2 regions of the Marinococcus sp. LNHM4E3-1 genome follow, and region 2 is predicted to be linked to the other one. Evidence: riboswitches for the same ligand, from Rfam matches in the RefSeq annotation. Region 2 holds a riboswitch; the other holds the start of a gene.
The links. A riboswitch is a leader RNA that binds a small molecule or an ion and turns the genes downstream of it on or off. The one in region 2 is predicted to bind thiamine pyrophosphate.
Positions count from the first base shown of each region.

Region 1: another riboswitch for thiamine pyrophosphate. It lies ahead of ACTRXI_RS05495 (thiamine phosphate synthase); the one in region 2 lies ahead of tenA (thiaminase II).

Region 1 covers NZ_JBQLID010000004.1:63,189-70,990, forward strand. Annotated here, with positions in the region: gene ACTRXI_RS05465 (NAD-dependent epimerase/dehydratase family protein) at 1-962, opposite strand, end outside; gene ACTRXI_RS05470 (general stress protein) at 1,477-1,818, opposite strand; gene ACTRXI_RS05475 (ThiF family adenylyltransferase) at 1,879-2,898, opposite strand; gene ACTRXI_RS05480 (thiazole synthase) at 2,895-3,659, opposite strand; gene thiS (sulfur carrier protein ThiS) at 3,664-3,864, opposite strand; gene thiO (glycine oxidase ThiO) at 3,848-4,969, opposite strand; gene ACTRXI_RS05495 (thiamine phosphate synthase) at 4,959-5,570, opposite strand; TPP riboswitch at 5,612-5,714, opposite strand; TPP riboswitch at 5,771-5,870, opposite strand; gene ACTRXI_RS05500 (AEC family transporter) at 5,923-6,822, opposite strand; gene ACTRXI_RS05505 (potassium/proton antiporter) at 6,880-7,802, opposite strand, start outside.
Region 2 covers NZ_JBQLID010000010.1:104,268-112,069, reverse strand. Annotated here, with positions in the region: gene map (type I methionyl aminopeptidase) at 1-383, opposite strand, end outside; gene ACTRXI_RS11950 (DUF2254 domain-containing protein) at 501-1,805, shown strand; gene ACTRXI_RS11945 (NADPH-dependent FMN reductase) at 1,870-2,430, shown strand; TPP riboswitch at 2,565-2,668, shown strand; gene tenA (thiaminase II) at 2,806-3,501, shown strand; gene ACTRXI_RS11935 (ECF transporter S component) at 3,501-4,094, shown strand; gene ACTRXI_RS11930 (ABC transporter ATP-binding protein) at 4,091-5,755, shown strand; gene ACTRXI_RS11925 (energy-coupling factor transporter transmembrane component T family protein) at 5,748-6,506, shown strand; gene ACTRXI_RS11920 (flavodoxin domain-containing protein) at 6,575-7,027, opposite strand; gene ACTRXI_RS11915 (aspartate/glutamate racemase family protein) at 7,199-7,802, shown strand, end outside.

The DNA of each region.
Region 1 (7,802 bases), on a different contig from region 2:
TGATCCACATCTACGTGGTAGCCTTCTTCTTCAGCTACCTTTTTCACCCGTTCAGCGAGTTCGAGTACAGAAAAGTCTTCAGTGAACTGATTGAATACACGGAACTCTCCAGGCTCAGCCGGCTTTTCTGCTGCAATTTCCACACAGCGCACTGTATCTTCAAGATTTAGGAAGCCGCGGGTCTGGCCACCTTTTCCGTAAACTGTCAAGTTACGTCCGATGGCGGACTGGATGATAAAACGGTTCAGCGCTGTTCCAAAAACCCCGTCGTAGTCCAGGCGGTTGGTAAGCACCGGGTCCATGTTAGTTTCATTCGTATCCAGGCCGTAAACGATGCCCTGGTTTAAGTCAGTAGCCCGGATGCCCCATACTTTGCAGGCAAACATAATGTTATGGCTGTCATGTACTTTTGATAAATGATAGAAGGAGCCCGGCTGTTTTGGAAAAGGAAGGCGGTCTTTGCGGCCCTTATGTTCCACTTCCAGGTACCCTTCTTCAATTGGAATATTCGGCGTGCCGTATTCTCCCATCGTACCAAGCTTAATCAGGTGGCACTCCGGAGCCATTTCTTTAATAGCGTAAAGCACGTTCAAATTCCCTACTACGTTGTTCACCTGCGTGTAGACTGCGTGCTCGCGGTCTATCATCGAATAAGGCGCAGAACGCTGTTCAGCAAAGTGAACGAATGCTTCCGGCTTTTCCTGTTCCATCACCTGCTGCAGGAAATCGTAATGCTGAAGATCCCCTTCGTATGTACGTATTTCTTTTCCTGTCAGCTCTTTCCACTTCGCCACCCTCTCTTCAAGGCTTGCAATCGGAGTAATCGAATTGGAATGAAGCTCATCATCAATTTTTCTGCGTACCATACTGTCGATAATTGATACGTCATGACCCTGCTTTGATAAGTAAAGCGCAGTCGGCCAACCACAAAATCCATCTCCACCTGCAACAATAATTTTCACGTCAGTTACCTCCACATCATTTAATACAATCTGATAATTCAAACAAACATAATTCTATGGGTATCTATAAGGTAATTTCTACCTCGTAGAGTGCAAGTTGCCGTCGTATATGTACGTCCGAGTAGAATTCCCATCGAAACAATACCACTCTCCTTATATTAACGCAACTATTTGTCTATATACCACCGTTATTCTATCATACTAACTAATCATTGCAGCTATCACAGCCATAATTCATAAAAATTACATAAAATTTATAGAAAAACAGAAGGGCGGAGGGTGTTATTTGAATGATGTTCGATTAGAATCGCTACATCCTGTAGCAACATCGAACTGACCCGCCTCGTGCGGGCCTCTGAACGGCTCGTCGGTTTCAGTCGGCTTAAGACGAAGTCGCAAACGATCTGAAATCACGAATGGATTAAGCTGGTAACACCCGCAGCTGGACATAGAAAAGCGGAGGCAGCCTGTTTAGCGGCGCGGGCCCCAGAGCTGAACAAAATCCGGAAAAGATTCACTTGTCAAAAGAGAATTTTTCCGGATCTTCATCCACGGCAATTAGTATATTATGTTCATCAAGCTTTTCGCTCAGATCCCGGGCTTCTTTATCATCGTATCCAAGCTTTGTTAATCGTTCATAAATATCGGACGCACCGTTGCGGAAAAACTGTTTCACGAACTCCACCGGACTTTTAACGTCTGCCACTGTATCACTGACTTTCAATTCTTTTGCAGTCGCTTTTTCCGCCTCCAGAGCCAAAGCATAAATCTGTTCCCTTTGGATGCCCTGCATCTTTAATTTATCTACAGCCTTCTGTGCTTCTTCTACGGTTACAAAAATACGAGCGGTAGGCAATAGTTCCCCCTCCTTGCAAGGAATATTACCACTCCGCCCGTAAAATGAAACAAGGAATATTTATCCTCCAATATATCTCTGGTATAACGACCTTGCTTCTACTTCCCCGGAAACTCCGTGAATGATGGCTCTTCCGTCTTTAAAAAGCACCAGCCGCTTATTTTCAATATTTAACACCAGCAAATGCTGATTCGCTTTGGAGACGTGCTGCTTATGAACGTCCGCCGTCCGCTCGAGCGATACCTGCATGTCTGGAAGAGGCTTCACCTGCACCGCATCTCTGCCGCACAGCGTTTCAGCCTTGCTTCTCCCACTCCATGCGAGCGCCGGATATGCTGGTGACTCCCCGCAGGAAGGACAATGCTTATCCTGCAGCGAGTTCACATGAATGGAAGAGCTTTCATTCGACCATACATCAAACGACCACAGTGTCCCGCGGAGCTGGTCAAAGGAATGGGTAAGCAGCTTCATAGCTTCGGTCACCTGAGTGGCGCTTACGAATTGAACAGCCGGAGCTATAATTCCCACCGTATCACACGTTTCTCCTTCCATCGGAATGCCCTTCATCAGGCAGCGCAGACATGGCCCTTGCCCCGGCCTCACGGTATAGCTCAGTCCGTAGGCGCCCACACAGGCTCCGTAAATCCACGGAATCCGGTGCTTCAACGCTGTATCATTAATCATCAGCCGTGTCTCCATATTATCGAGTCCGTCGATAATAAGGTCTGCAGGCATACAATTTTCGAGCAGGGCCGGATCTGCTTCCCCCACAATGATTTCAATAGAAGCATCACTCCGAATATCAAGCAGTCGTTTTTTCGCCGCTTCTGCTTTTGGCGTAAAGGCCTCTGCGTCCGCTTCCGTATAAAGCTGCTGACGCTGAAGATTGCTTTCCTCCACATAGTCACGGTCAATCAACGTTAATTTTCCGATCCCCGCGCGTATGAGAGTTTCGGCTGTTAAACTCCCGAGAGCTCCGGCACCTACTACTATGACGTGAGCCTCCTGCAGCCTTTTCTGTCCCCTTCGGCCGATTCCGTGAAATAACCGCTGCCGGGAAAAACGTTCTTCCGTATTCAAATACTGAGGCCTCCTAAAGGGCTGCTCGCCTGGGCGTAGAATTTTTTATCTATGCGCCCTGCTTCTGCGCCAAGCGCTCCGGCCCTCACTGCCAATTTCATCGCTTCTGCCATTTTTACAGGATCGCCCGCGCCCGAAACGGCCGTGTTCAGCAGGATACCATCAGCGCCGAGCTCCATGGCATAAGCAGCATCCTTCGGACTCCCAATGCCTGCATCTACAATCACCGGGACTTCCGCCTGTTCAATAATGTGGGACAGGTTGTAAGGGTTAATGATTCCAAGCCCCGTGCCTATAGGAGAGGCTCCCGGCATCACTGCATGAACCCCAAGCTCCTGAAGCTTCCTGGCGAGCACAACGTCATCGGACGTATAGGCGAGGACAGTAAACCCTTCGTTCAGCAGCTGTTCTGAGGCCCGGAGCGTTTCCACCGGATCCGGCAGAAGCGTTTTATCGCAGCCGATCACTTCTACTTTAATCATGTCACACATATTGGCCGCCTCTGCCAGCTTCGCGGTGCGTACAGCTTCTTCAGCTGTTTTGGCCCCGGCTGTATTTGGCAGCAGCCGGTACTTTGAGACATCCATCTGTTCAAATGGATCAGGCTGGCTGCTGTCAAACAGGTTCATTCTGCGAACGGCGAAGGTCAGTACCTCTGTTTCCGATGCTTCTACAGCCTGCAGCTGGGTCCGGGCGTCTTTATATTTCCCGGTGCCGAGAAATAAATTCGATTCAAACATCATATTGCCGATACTAAGCATTTGTTCATCCGCCTCCTACAAAATGAATAATTTCGATTCTATCCCCGTCCATTAAACCTTCCTGCTGGTGAAATTCTTCAATTACAATAGTGCCGTTGCGCTCCACCACTGTTTTTTTGTGGGCGATCTGAAGCTCTTCAAGTAAATCGGCTACCGTGGTGCTGTTCTCAATATTCTGTAATTGACCATTAAGCGTGATCTGCATGAATAATTCCTCCCTTTCGTATTTGAGGGTCTACGGCAAACAGGTGCTTCCAGTCCTCGCGAACGCTTTCCCCCTCGATCCGGTCAGCCATCCAGCTTCCGCTCAGTGCTGAAAGCAAAATACCGTTTCTGTAATGGCCGGTCATTACCCACAAACCCCGTTCGGTCTGTCCCATATATGGCAGCCCGTCCCCTGTCTGCGGCCGGACACCGCTCCAAAGCCTGTCAATATTCGCATGCTTCAGCCCCGGCACTAAATGCACAGCTGCTTTCATCAGCTCCTGTATCGAAGCTACAGTGACCCCTGTACTCGAGTCGCCGGGTTTTTCTGAAGCGCCTATAAAGATTTCCCCGTCCTTTTTCGGAACAATATACACCTGCGGAGTGTGGAGGGTGTGTCTCAAATTCTCCCGGGGCATGCGTACGGACAAACACTCCCCTTTCACCGGATAGAGGGTAAACTCCTTCTCATCCAACAGCTCCGCCCCGGCGCTTCCCCCGGTAAAAACAACTTCTTCCGCTTCAACAACTCCTTCACTTGTTTTCGCACCGTAAACGCGGCCATCAGCTTCCAAAAGACGATCAACTGAAGTATTTTCCCGTACAATTGTCCCGCAGGCCTTTGCTGCTTTGGCAAGAGCCATTGTCCATTCATAGGCACGAAGCTGGCCGTCTTTTGGAATGGACCAGGCGCCCCGGATATTTTCGGAAAGCGCCGGTTCCCTGCGCAGTGCTTCATATGGCGAAAGCCACTCCGCGCCGTAGTCGCGCGTGGTGCGTTGATAACTTTCTTCTTCCGCTGTCTCCCATACAGGCTTCAGCATTCCGTTGTTCACGTAGGAAACGTCCATTCCGCTAAGCGCTTCCACTTCAGGGACCAGTTCTTTAAACAGCTCCCGGCTTTCCAGGGCGAATTCCTGAAAAAGGCCAGACCCTTCCCATTCGGACTGGGCTCCGAGCATACCGGCAGCCGCTTTTGATGCTCCGGAAGCGATGGTTTCTTTTTCGATGACCATCACACGACGCCCCCGTTTGCTTAACTGATATGCAAGCGAGCATCCCTGTACCCCTGCGCCCACAATAAGAACTTCTGTATCAGCCTTCATTGTCATCACTCCTTAACCGGATTCTGAGCTCTTCGGCTGCTTTTCCGGGTTCTGCCGCATCATAAAAATATGCAATGGCTGCCACCCCGGACGCTCCGCAGTTTATACCTTCTACTGCCTTGTCAGCATCAATTCCTCCGATGGCAATCACGGGGAGGCGGACGCTTTCCGCCACAGCTTTCAACGCCCGAACTCCGCGCGGGGGGCTCCCAGGTTTACTGCCTGAGGCAAATACATGACCAAAATACAGCCATGATGCTCCCTCCTGTTCACTTCTTTTCGCTGCCTCTACAGAGTGTATCGACTGCCCCCAGCTTACAGATGCCGGATAGATTGTACGACGCTCCGGCAGGTGGGTACCGGCCAGCCCGTATGCAGCAGCAAGCTCCGGTTCATCATTTATGATCAGCTGCGCGGGGGCAGTTCCTTCTTTTAATGCCAGCTCGACGGCCCTTTCCTTTTCACGCTTTGTCCATTCAGGTGCCCGTATATGCACATAATCGACGATTCCTGTGAGCTCCCTCGTTTTCCCCCACCACGCTGCCACCGTTATATCCGGCGGCGATACCGCGTGTATGCTCGGCTTCGGTTTGTCATTCATAAAAAACCTCCTTCCAGAAGGAAGGAGGCTGCCCGTTAAAAGGTTCAACATGGCTGCTTCCCTCCGCTGGCTCTCCAGATCAGGTTCAAAGGGTTCCGGATGTTTCTCCGGTCTCAGCCTCAGCAGGCACCCCCAGCAAATATAATATTTTCCACAAAAAACCCCGCTTTCATTTAGAAAGCGGGGGAGATAGTCGTATTGGCATCTCTTCCCCACTTCCCTCCGCTGGTATAATCCAGATCAGGTTCAAAGGGATCAGCTTTACGCTGTCTCAGCCAACAGGCACCCCTAGTGGTTGGTATTATTTATATCATAACGCGGTACTCTTCTTCCGTCAATTCGATGCGGAATTTTATGCCTGGAAAATCGACAGCACCACCCACAGGGAAGGAACGCTTAAAATAGTCGTCACCAGTGTAATACTCGAAACAAGCTGGGGGTTGGAATCAAATTGTACAGAAATCATTGCCATGGTTGCTGCACTCGGCATCGCTGTTGAAACAACCAGCACGGTCGTTAACGTGTCGCTGGTCTGCAGCAGCAGGGCAATTACGTAAGCGAGAGCCGGCGCGAATACAAGCCGTAAAAACGTACCTGCACTAACAAGCTTCCAATCCATGCTTTTGACGGATATGCGTGCAAGCTGCATCCCCAGGATAATCATAACCACCGGTATTGCAGCGCTCGCGAGCATATCGAGGGCTTCATAATAGGTCGCTCCGACCGGTATCCCGGTCAGCTGGAAGACAATACCGGCGAGCAGTGCATAAAATACCGGCATCCGCAGTACCGTCCGGAACGCGTCAGCCGCATCCATATTGGCACTGTTTGCGATATAGACGCCTACAGTATTCATCAGCATCGTCTGAATGACCATAAAAACGATAGAGTAGGCAAAGGCTGTATCACCAAACGCAAAAGCAATTAACGGAGCACCGTAATTGCCCGCATTCATAAACACGGTAGAGAGCATCATGCCGGTTTCGTTAGCTTTCGGCCATTTACGCACGTAGGACACTAATTTGATCAGCCCGGTCATAACCGCTAAAAATACCAGGGAAAACAGAGCCATCGACAGCATATCGCTGTTCAGCTCTCTTTCATAGAATGTCCGGAAAACAAGCGCAGGCGTCAATACATAAAGAGCGACAGCCGACACCGGCCGAATATCCACTGCCTGTCTTTTCTGCAGCAAATAGCCAATCGTAAATATTAAAATGATTGGGATCAATACATTGATCAGCACACCCATGCGGAGCCCTTCCTTCTTTCCTCAAATTTAATGCCTCTTAACGCTGGCCGCTTTTTCTCAGTAATCGTGCCGCAGCATCTGCTTTAAAATACGTTTTTCTTTACGTGATACAAGAATATACAAATAATCACCGGCCTGGATTATTGTCTCACCAACCGGAGTGACCAGTTCATCGTCCCGGACAATCGCGCTGATCAGCGCAGATGCGGGAAATTCAATGCTTTGGAGCGTCTGCCCGACAATCGGCGTCGCTTCATTCGTTTGAAATTCCATAATTTCTGCGTTCGCTTTTCCGAGTGATACGAGCTCCAGGGAATGAGTTGGCGCTTCGCGGAGCGGACCGGATAGGTGAAGCCATTTCGCTAATGGAGCGATGGTCGCCCCCTGGATCAGTGCAGACGTCAGCACAATAAAGAAGACGACATTAAAAATCTGGCTGCCCGACTCCACACCAGCAACAATCGGGTATGTAGCCAAAATAATCGGCACCGCCCCGCGCAGACCTGCCCAGGATAAAAATATATTCTGCTTTGGTTTATAGCCGAAAAAGGAAGTCGACAAAAACGTAGCCAGCGGACGGGCCAAAAACATTAAAACCGCTGATAATATGAGTCCCATGGTGATGTTTGACCAGGTCAAAATGTCTCTCGGGAAAGCAAGCAATCCCAGGATGATAAACATGCTTATTTGGGACATCCACGCCATGCCCTCGTTGAACCGGTAAATCGGCTGGCGGTAAATCAAATCGGAGTTACCTATTAAAAGCGCTGCTACATATACTGCCAAAAACCCGCTTGCGCTCATGCTTGAGGTCACACTGTAGGTTAACAGCGCGAAAGCGATCGCAAACAGAGGATAGAGTCCACTAGAATCCAGGTTAATACGGTTAATGGTCCATGAGGCTGCCCATCCGAACAACCCGCCCATCGCAAGACCGGCGCCCATCTGCCAGAAAAATGCACCGGATAGCAGCCAGACGT
Region 2 (7,802 bases):
GCTTCTGTAACCTCCATCAGCCGTTCGAGTTCACTGCTTACTTCCCCAACCGCATAGGTCCAGGCGGAATCCGCCAGGGCTCCGTTTAAATTTACAACCATATCGATTGTAACGAGGTCACCGTTTTCAAGAGGGCGGGATCTTGGGAAACCATGGCAGATTTCATCGTTTACCGAGGCGCAGGTGGCATATTTGTATCCCTGAAACCCTTTTTGTTCAGGAGTTGCGCCGCGTTCTGCCAGAAATTTTTCGACAAAATCGTCAATTTGTTTTGTAGTGACGCCTGGTTTGACCATTTTGGCGATTTCTTTATGGCAGGCGGCAAGAATTTTTCCTGCTTCATGCATAAGCTCAATCTCTCGTTCTGTCTTTAACGTTACCATCATTTGTCTCCTTTTATTCAGTATCAAATACTATTGTAAAACATTCGTATAAGAAATGCATTGTTTGATGATTTCCTTTATAATGGCGGGATTGCAGGACAGAGATGGAGGTAAATCATGAAAAAACAGAAATGGTATGTACAGCTCAGGGACAAGTTTTGGTTTATTCCAGGATGCTACGGTATTCTTAGCTTAATAATAGTAATAGGCGCTTCTATCATGGATCAGCAGGTGCTGCGGCCGGTTTACAATAATATGCCTTCTATGCTGATCGTGGAAAATAACACTGCTACTTCTTTATACAGTGCATTAGTGACGGCATTGCTGACGTTGACAACCATAAGTTTTTCTTCGATTATGGTCGTTCTGACCACGTATGCCACACAGTTTACCCCAAGGGCTCTGCAGGATTTCATGAAAAGCCCGACGACGCAGCATACACTTGGGGTATTTACGTTTGGGGTATTATTTACTCTGGTAAATATGCTGCTTTTTTCGAGCGAAGGCAGTAGCCAAATTTTGATGCCAATGCTGACAGTTCTTGTGGCGCTTGGCTGTCTGGCTTTTTTTATTATCTTTATTTATCACTCCACCCAGTGGCTGCAGGTGAATCATTTGATCAGCCATATAAGATCTGATGCCTCCAGGGTGATCCGGGATGCCTACACTTATTCGGGGGTGCACAGCTTCAGCGAATGGAGCGATGATTTTCGAAATGACGAAGAAGCAATCGTTTATGCCGAACGGTCGGGGTATACCAATATGGTGAAAATGCCTGAACTGATTGAATGGGCCAGGCAGCAGGGAGCCGTGGTCGAATGCCTGTTCCAGGTAGGAGACTACGTTCATCAGGGAGAGCCTTTATTTCGCTATTGGTCAAAGCATAGTTTATCCTCGAAAATATTGAGAAGTTTTTTATTAGTAGGAGAAGAGAGAAGCAATGTTCAGGACATTGAATTCTCCATGCAGAAAATTGTAGAAATAGCGCTGCGGGCCATTTCGCCTGCAATCAATGATCCACACACAGCAGCGAACTGCATCAACCGTATTGGGGCACTGCTTTCCGAACTCAGCCATGAACACAAAAATGACCAATACTTCGCTGACAATCAGAATGAGCTGCGGTTATTCATGCCTGTAAAACCCTTTAGGGAGTATTTATATAAAAGCTTTTATCAGGTGAGATTGTACGGTTACGAAGATATTTCGGTAATGGGAGCCTGCATGGAAGCACTGACGATGCTCGTGAAAACAGGAGATCCGTCTGTGTTAAAGGAAGTGGATTCATTTTCCCGTTACATGGAGCAGGCGGTCGCTCCGGAACAGCTTGCGGACTGGGACAGGGAATACTGGGAGGAGCGTGTGCAGAAAAAGAACACAGCTCTGCATCAGGCACTTACAAAAAGTAAGCAGATAACTTGAAACAGCCAGTAACGTGCGTGTATGATATGTAAATGAAGTTCAACACGAAAGGATGAAAGTTCAAATGAAAGTAGCAGCTATCGTAGGAAGTATTCGCCAGGAATCATTTAACGGAAAGTTAGTGGAGTACATGCAGGATCGTTACAGTGACATCATGGATATTGATATTTTAGATATCCGCGATCTTCCGCACTATGATCAGGATGAGGAAAGCAACGCTCCGGACTATGTGCAGGAATACAAGCGTTCTGTACGTGAAGCGGACGCCGTGCTTATCGCCACTCCGGAATATAACGGTTCGATTTCCGGCGTGCTTAAAAATGCTCTTGACTGGAACTCCCGGGTCGATTACGACTTTGCCGGCAAACCAACCATGCTTGTAGGAGCTTCTCTTGGAGGCCTGGGCACAGTGAAAGCGCAGATGCATCTTCGACAGATTCTGAGCGCTCCCGGTATGAGTGCAAAAGTACTGCCTGGAAATGAAGTACTGATCGGAGCCGTCCATGAAAAAATGAATGAAAACGGAGATTTAACAGATCAGGGCACGATTGATTTTCTTGATAATGTCGTAGCCGAATTCGAACGTTTTTATCAGGAAACGCGGGCTGTGGCGAACCGCGCGTAATATGCAGAAAAACCCTGCTGGCATAGGCCTGCAGGGTTTTTGAATGCAGATTTTTGCTCAGAGGGAGAAGGCGGATTATAAAAATCACCTTTGACTTCCTGACATAATATGATAAAGTGTAGACAACTTAATAGGGAATCCACTAGGGGTGCCGAAAGCGGCTGAGATAAGGACTAACCTTAATCCCTTTGAACCTGATCTGGTTAAGGCCAGCGTAGGAAAGTGGAGACGGCAGAATACGTCTATTTCAAAAGCACAAGCTTTACCATAGAGGACGTTTATTCTAAGCCACTCCACCAATGGAGTGGCTTTTTTTACCCCATTGGTCCTGACTGCCCGTAGTGGTTCCCTCCTAATTTAAAGGAGGAAGTTACAATGAAATTTTCAGAGCTTTTATGGCAGGACACAGAGCACATTTTTGAAGCCTGCTGGAGAAATCCGTTTGTACAGGGTATCGGGAAAGGGGAGCTCCCAAAAGCATCTCTTATCCATTACGTGAAGCAGGATTTTGAATACTTAAACGCCATGATCAAGGCAAAAGCAATTGGGGTAACAAAGTGTACGTCAAGAGAAGACATGGTTATGTTTAAAGATACCATTGATTTTGTTTTAAACAGCGAAACGCACCCGCATCATAATTTGTGTGAGCAGGCGGGCGTGGGCTATGAGGAATTGCAGGGCTATGCGCTTGCTCCGGTATCTCAGCATTACGTGCTTCACATGCTGCACCATGCCGAAAAAGGAACACTTGGTGATGTAATTGCGGTAACGCTTGCCTGCCCGTGGGTGTATTTGTATGTGGGTGAAAGGCTGATGGAGGAAGTGCAGCCGGACGAAACCCATCCGTTCAATGACTGGATTCGTTTTTACGGGGACCGTGAGGAACGGGAAATGTACAAATATATTGACCGCCTCGATGAACTGGCAGAAACAGTCACAGAAGAAGAAAAACAGCGCTGGCGGACGTTGTTTATGGAAGGATGCCAGCTTGAGTATATGTTTTTTGAGGACGCTTATTATGCAAAAGACTGGCCCTTTGCCAGAACGTTAACAGACGGGGAAAAAGTCTAATGATAAACAAACGCTTAAACCTCCGGGATATTGTCGTCATCTCGTTTATTTCAGCAGTTCTCGGCGTCCTTTATCTTCTTTGGGTGCTGCTGGGACAAATGGTTACCGGCATCTTCGGTCCAGTTGGAGGAGGCCTGATGGCGGGCTTCTGGATCCTTGCGCCTGTGATTTGTGCCTATATCGTTCAAAAACCGGGAGCGGCGCTGCTTTCAGAGCTTATTGCGGCCGGCACTGAAGTTATGGCGGGGTCTGTCAGTGCAGGAGCAGTGCTCGTGCTCGGCTTCACCCAGGGGCTCGCTGCAGAATTGATTTTCGCTCTGTTTTTCTACCGGGTGTTCCGTCTGCCAGTATTAATGCTTGCCGGGTCGGCCGGAACGTTTGCTGCATTTTTAACCCAGTATGTCCTTTATGGATTCAGCCAGTACGCAGGTTCTGTTGTTGTATTTATGCTGGTAACCATGCTTATAAGCGGCGCTCTTTTAGCCGGATGGGCAGGGAAAAGCTTTGCGGATGCGCTGGTAAAGACTGGAGTGCTTGACCGCTTCGCCCTTGGCCGTCAATACCGTCTCGGCCAGCAGAAGGATGCTGTATGATTTACGCAGACAAATTGACCATTGCGTACCCTTTTGCTAAGCCTTCGATAGAAGGTTTTTCAGCAGAAATATGTACTGGGGAAAACGTGCTGCTGCTCGGTCCGAGTGGTTCAGGCAAAAGTACGCTTGCTCTCGCTATCCAGGGAATTCTTCCGCGTTCTGTGGAGGCGGAGGTTTCGGGCGGTCTGAGCGTGTTTGGGGAAAATCCGGCGGTGAAAAGTATTACGGAGGCCGCCAGGCAGGCGGCGCTTTTGTTCCAGGACCCGGATACCCAGTTCTGCATGCCGACCGTGCGGGAAGAGCTTGTATTCACGCTTGAGAATCTGCGGGTGCCTGCAGGTGATATCGAGGCCCGCGTGCACGAAGCCTTACAATTTACAGATATGCTTCACTGCATTGATGCCCGTATCGACACACTGTCCGGCGGGATGAAGCAAAAAATAGCTGTTTCCTGTTTAGCTGCTGTGAATCCGCGGATATGGATTCTGGATGAACCGCTCTCCCAGCTCGATCCGGTAAGCCGGCAAGCAGTGGCTTCGCTTCTTGGCCGCATTGCAGCAGATAGTGATAAAACACTGGTTTTGATTGAGCATCAATTAAATGAAGTAATGGAGTGGGTAGACCGGGTGATCGTATTGAACCACGATGGCCAGGTGTCTGCGGATGGAAGCCCGGCACGTATATTCAATTCTCATGCAGCCGTACTCGAAGCAGAAGGAGTATGGCTGCCGGCTCCTGCAGAAGCCGGAAAGAAATTACTGAAAAAGTCAGAGAATCCCAAATCTGCTCTTCCCATTACTTTAGGGGAATGGGAAAGGTTTGCAGCGGATTATTCCGCTGCAGCAGTTCTTGCATCTCTGCCGCAGCCGAAAAAGATAAGTGCTCCTTCACTTGAACCACCTGTTCTGGAGGTGAAGCAGGCGGCCTTTGCCTATGGCGAGCAAACGGTTTTCGAAAACGTATCTTTTTCCCTGTACCCAGGGGAAATGACTGCTCTAGTCGGTGCAAACGGAGCAGGAAAGAGCACGCTCGCACGTGTCCTCACTGGATGGGAATCTCTTAAAAGCGGCTCTATATATGTTAACGGAGAAGATATTGCCAGTCTGAAGCCGTACGAAATTGCTAAAACCTTCGGAATTGTTTTTCAGCAGCCCGAGCATCAGTTTGTAGCACAGACCGTGGAAAAAGAAATACGCTACGGAATGGAAATGGAAGGGTGGTGCGAAAAAGATATTGATCAGCAGACAAATGAACTGCTGATTCAATTTCAGCTCGGACATATTCGAAAGAATCATCCATTTCAGCTCAGCCAGGGAGAAAAAAGGCGCCTTTCGGTGGCAGTCATGGTAACGAACAACCAGTCCGTATTAATTTTGGATGAGCCGGCGTTTGGTCTTGATAAGCGAAATACCGATGCTTTATTTGAAGTGCTTGAGCAGTGCCGGCGACGTGGAAAAGCGGTTCTCTGGCTGACGCATGATATGGATCTGGTCTATACAAAAGCTGGACGGGTTTTGGCGCTGGCGGAACGAACACTTGCCTGTGATGACGGCGTGGAAGCATTTTTCAGTGGGAGTATGGATTTAGCTAAAATCGGTGTCCGCCCGCCGGTAGTAAAGCTTATGAGCTTAAAGAAAAAGAAAGCAGTAAGCCATGCTTGAAGAAATCCAGACTCGGAACGCTTTTTTGCAGCACGTACATCCAACGCTGAAGCTGATAAGTCTTTTCACCGTATTTTTCTGCATGATTTTCGTTTATGATATTTGGCGCCCGCTTGCCGTTTTGCTGTTAACGGTTGCTGCCGTCGCCTTTTTGGGAAAAGTGCCGTTAAAGCTGCTGCTCGTACTTATGCTTCCATTTGGGCTCTTTGGGTTCAGCTTTATATGGCTTCAGGTTGTTTTTCCTGACGAAAGAGGACCCACAGTTCTTTTCTACGTATTCCAAATGCCGGTTGCTCTTGAAAATATTCAAACAGGGATCTCGCTCGGTCTGCGGGCAATGGTGTTTGCCTCCTGGTCGCTTCTTTTTGTTCTCACTACCTCTCCCGTGAGTTTAGTGATAAGCCTGATACAAAAATGGCATATGCCTCCAAATATTGGTTATGGAATGATGGCCGCCTACCGTTTTCTCCCCCAACTGCGGGAGGAACTGGCGGTTATCCGGAGAGCCCGGCAAATCAGAGGGATGGGCAAAAAGCCTAAAATGCGTGAGTGGAAAGAGATGGCCGTGCCATTGATGGCAGGGGCTGTACGAAAGGCAGAAAGAACAGCGCTCGCAATGGAATCGAAAGGGTTTGACGGCTCCAGAGAAAGAACGGAATACGTACAGATGAATTATAAAAAAACGGACATATGGTTCAGTGCCGGGTTTATATTGTTTATGATTTTTGTTTTTCTTATGCCAATGCCGTGACAGATCAGCTGTATTAATTAAAGGTAACCCCGGAGGCTCACGGCCCCCGGGGTTATTCGTGCTGACCATTATTTCACTAAAAACTTTTCTTCGATGCTGTCGACATAGCTTTTAATATCTTCAGCAATGTTATCCATTTCATCCACATCGACTTTCATGGTGGGAATCTCACCCTTATGTCCATGTTTGCGGAATTCCTCGATCATCTCATCCACAGCTCCGGCGAAGTTTTCATACGCGTGATCCCCGGAGCCGAAGATGGAAATCGAAAGGCCGGAAATATCATAGGCGAAAAGATCTTCAAGAAAATCTTCCGTTTCTTCGGGGATATCACCTTCACCCCACGTATACGTACCCATAATGAGCAGATCGTGAGGGAGGGGGTCTTCGTTTGGAAGGCCATCGGCGATCATATCCATCAGCTCTACTTCGTGCCCGCGGTTGATGAGCTCTTCTTCCGTATCAATAGCCATGTCTTCAGTATTTCCAGTCATTGTGGAATAGAACAAAAGTATTCGCATATGTCCATTCCTTTCTTTTATAGGCTCGTGCATAAAATACATATTTAATATACTTATTATATATTCGGCGGCCGGATTGTGCAATCATCCTGGTGAATAGAGGTGCACACTAAATATGTTAAAATATATATTGGTAATATATATTAACGCTTTAATGAAGGAGGAGAAAAAATGAAACAGATAGGTATTATCGGCGGCCTCGGTCCGGAATCGACAGTGGAATATTATCAATCCATCATTAAAAAGTATCAGGAAAAGAAGAATAGTCTTCAGGTGCTTCCGGAATTGTACATTAATAGCATTAATATGTACAACATTTTTACGTATATTTCGGAAGAACGAATGGACGATCTGATCGAATATCTGGGCAACGCTGCCCGTAAGCTTGAACTGCTCGACGTTGATGGAATCATTATTGCAGCCAACACTCCGCACCTTGTATTCGATGAAGTGCAGAAGCAGGTCGAGGTGCCGATGCTCAGCATCGTGGACGCCGCGGTGGAAGCAGCAGAAAATCAGGGCGCCGAAAACATTGGGCTGCTGGGCACAAAGTTTACGATGGAAAAGAATTTTTTTAAGAAGCCGTTCGAAGCGAATGGAAAGAATATTTATGTGCCAGCTGAAAGTACACAGCAGTATTTACACGAAAAAATTGTCAGTGAGCTCGAAAATGGTATCGTAAATCCTGAGACGAAAAAAGAATTTGAGCGGATCACCGGGGAAATGATCGAACAACATGGGCTTGATACCTTGATTCTTGGCTGCACTGAACTGC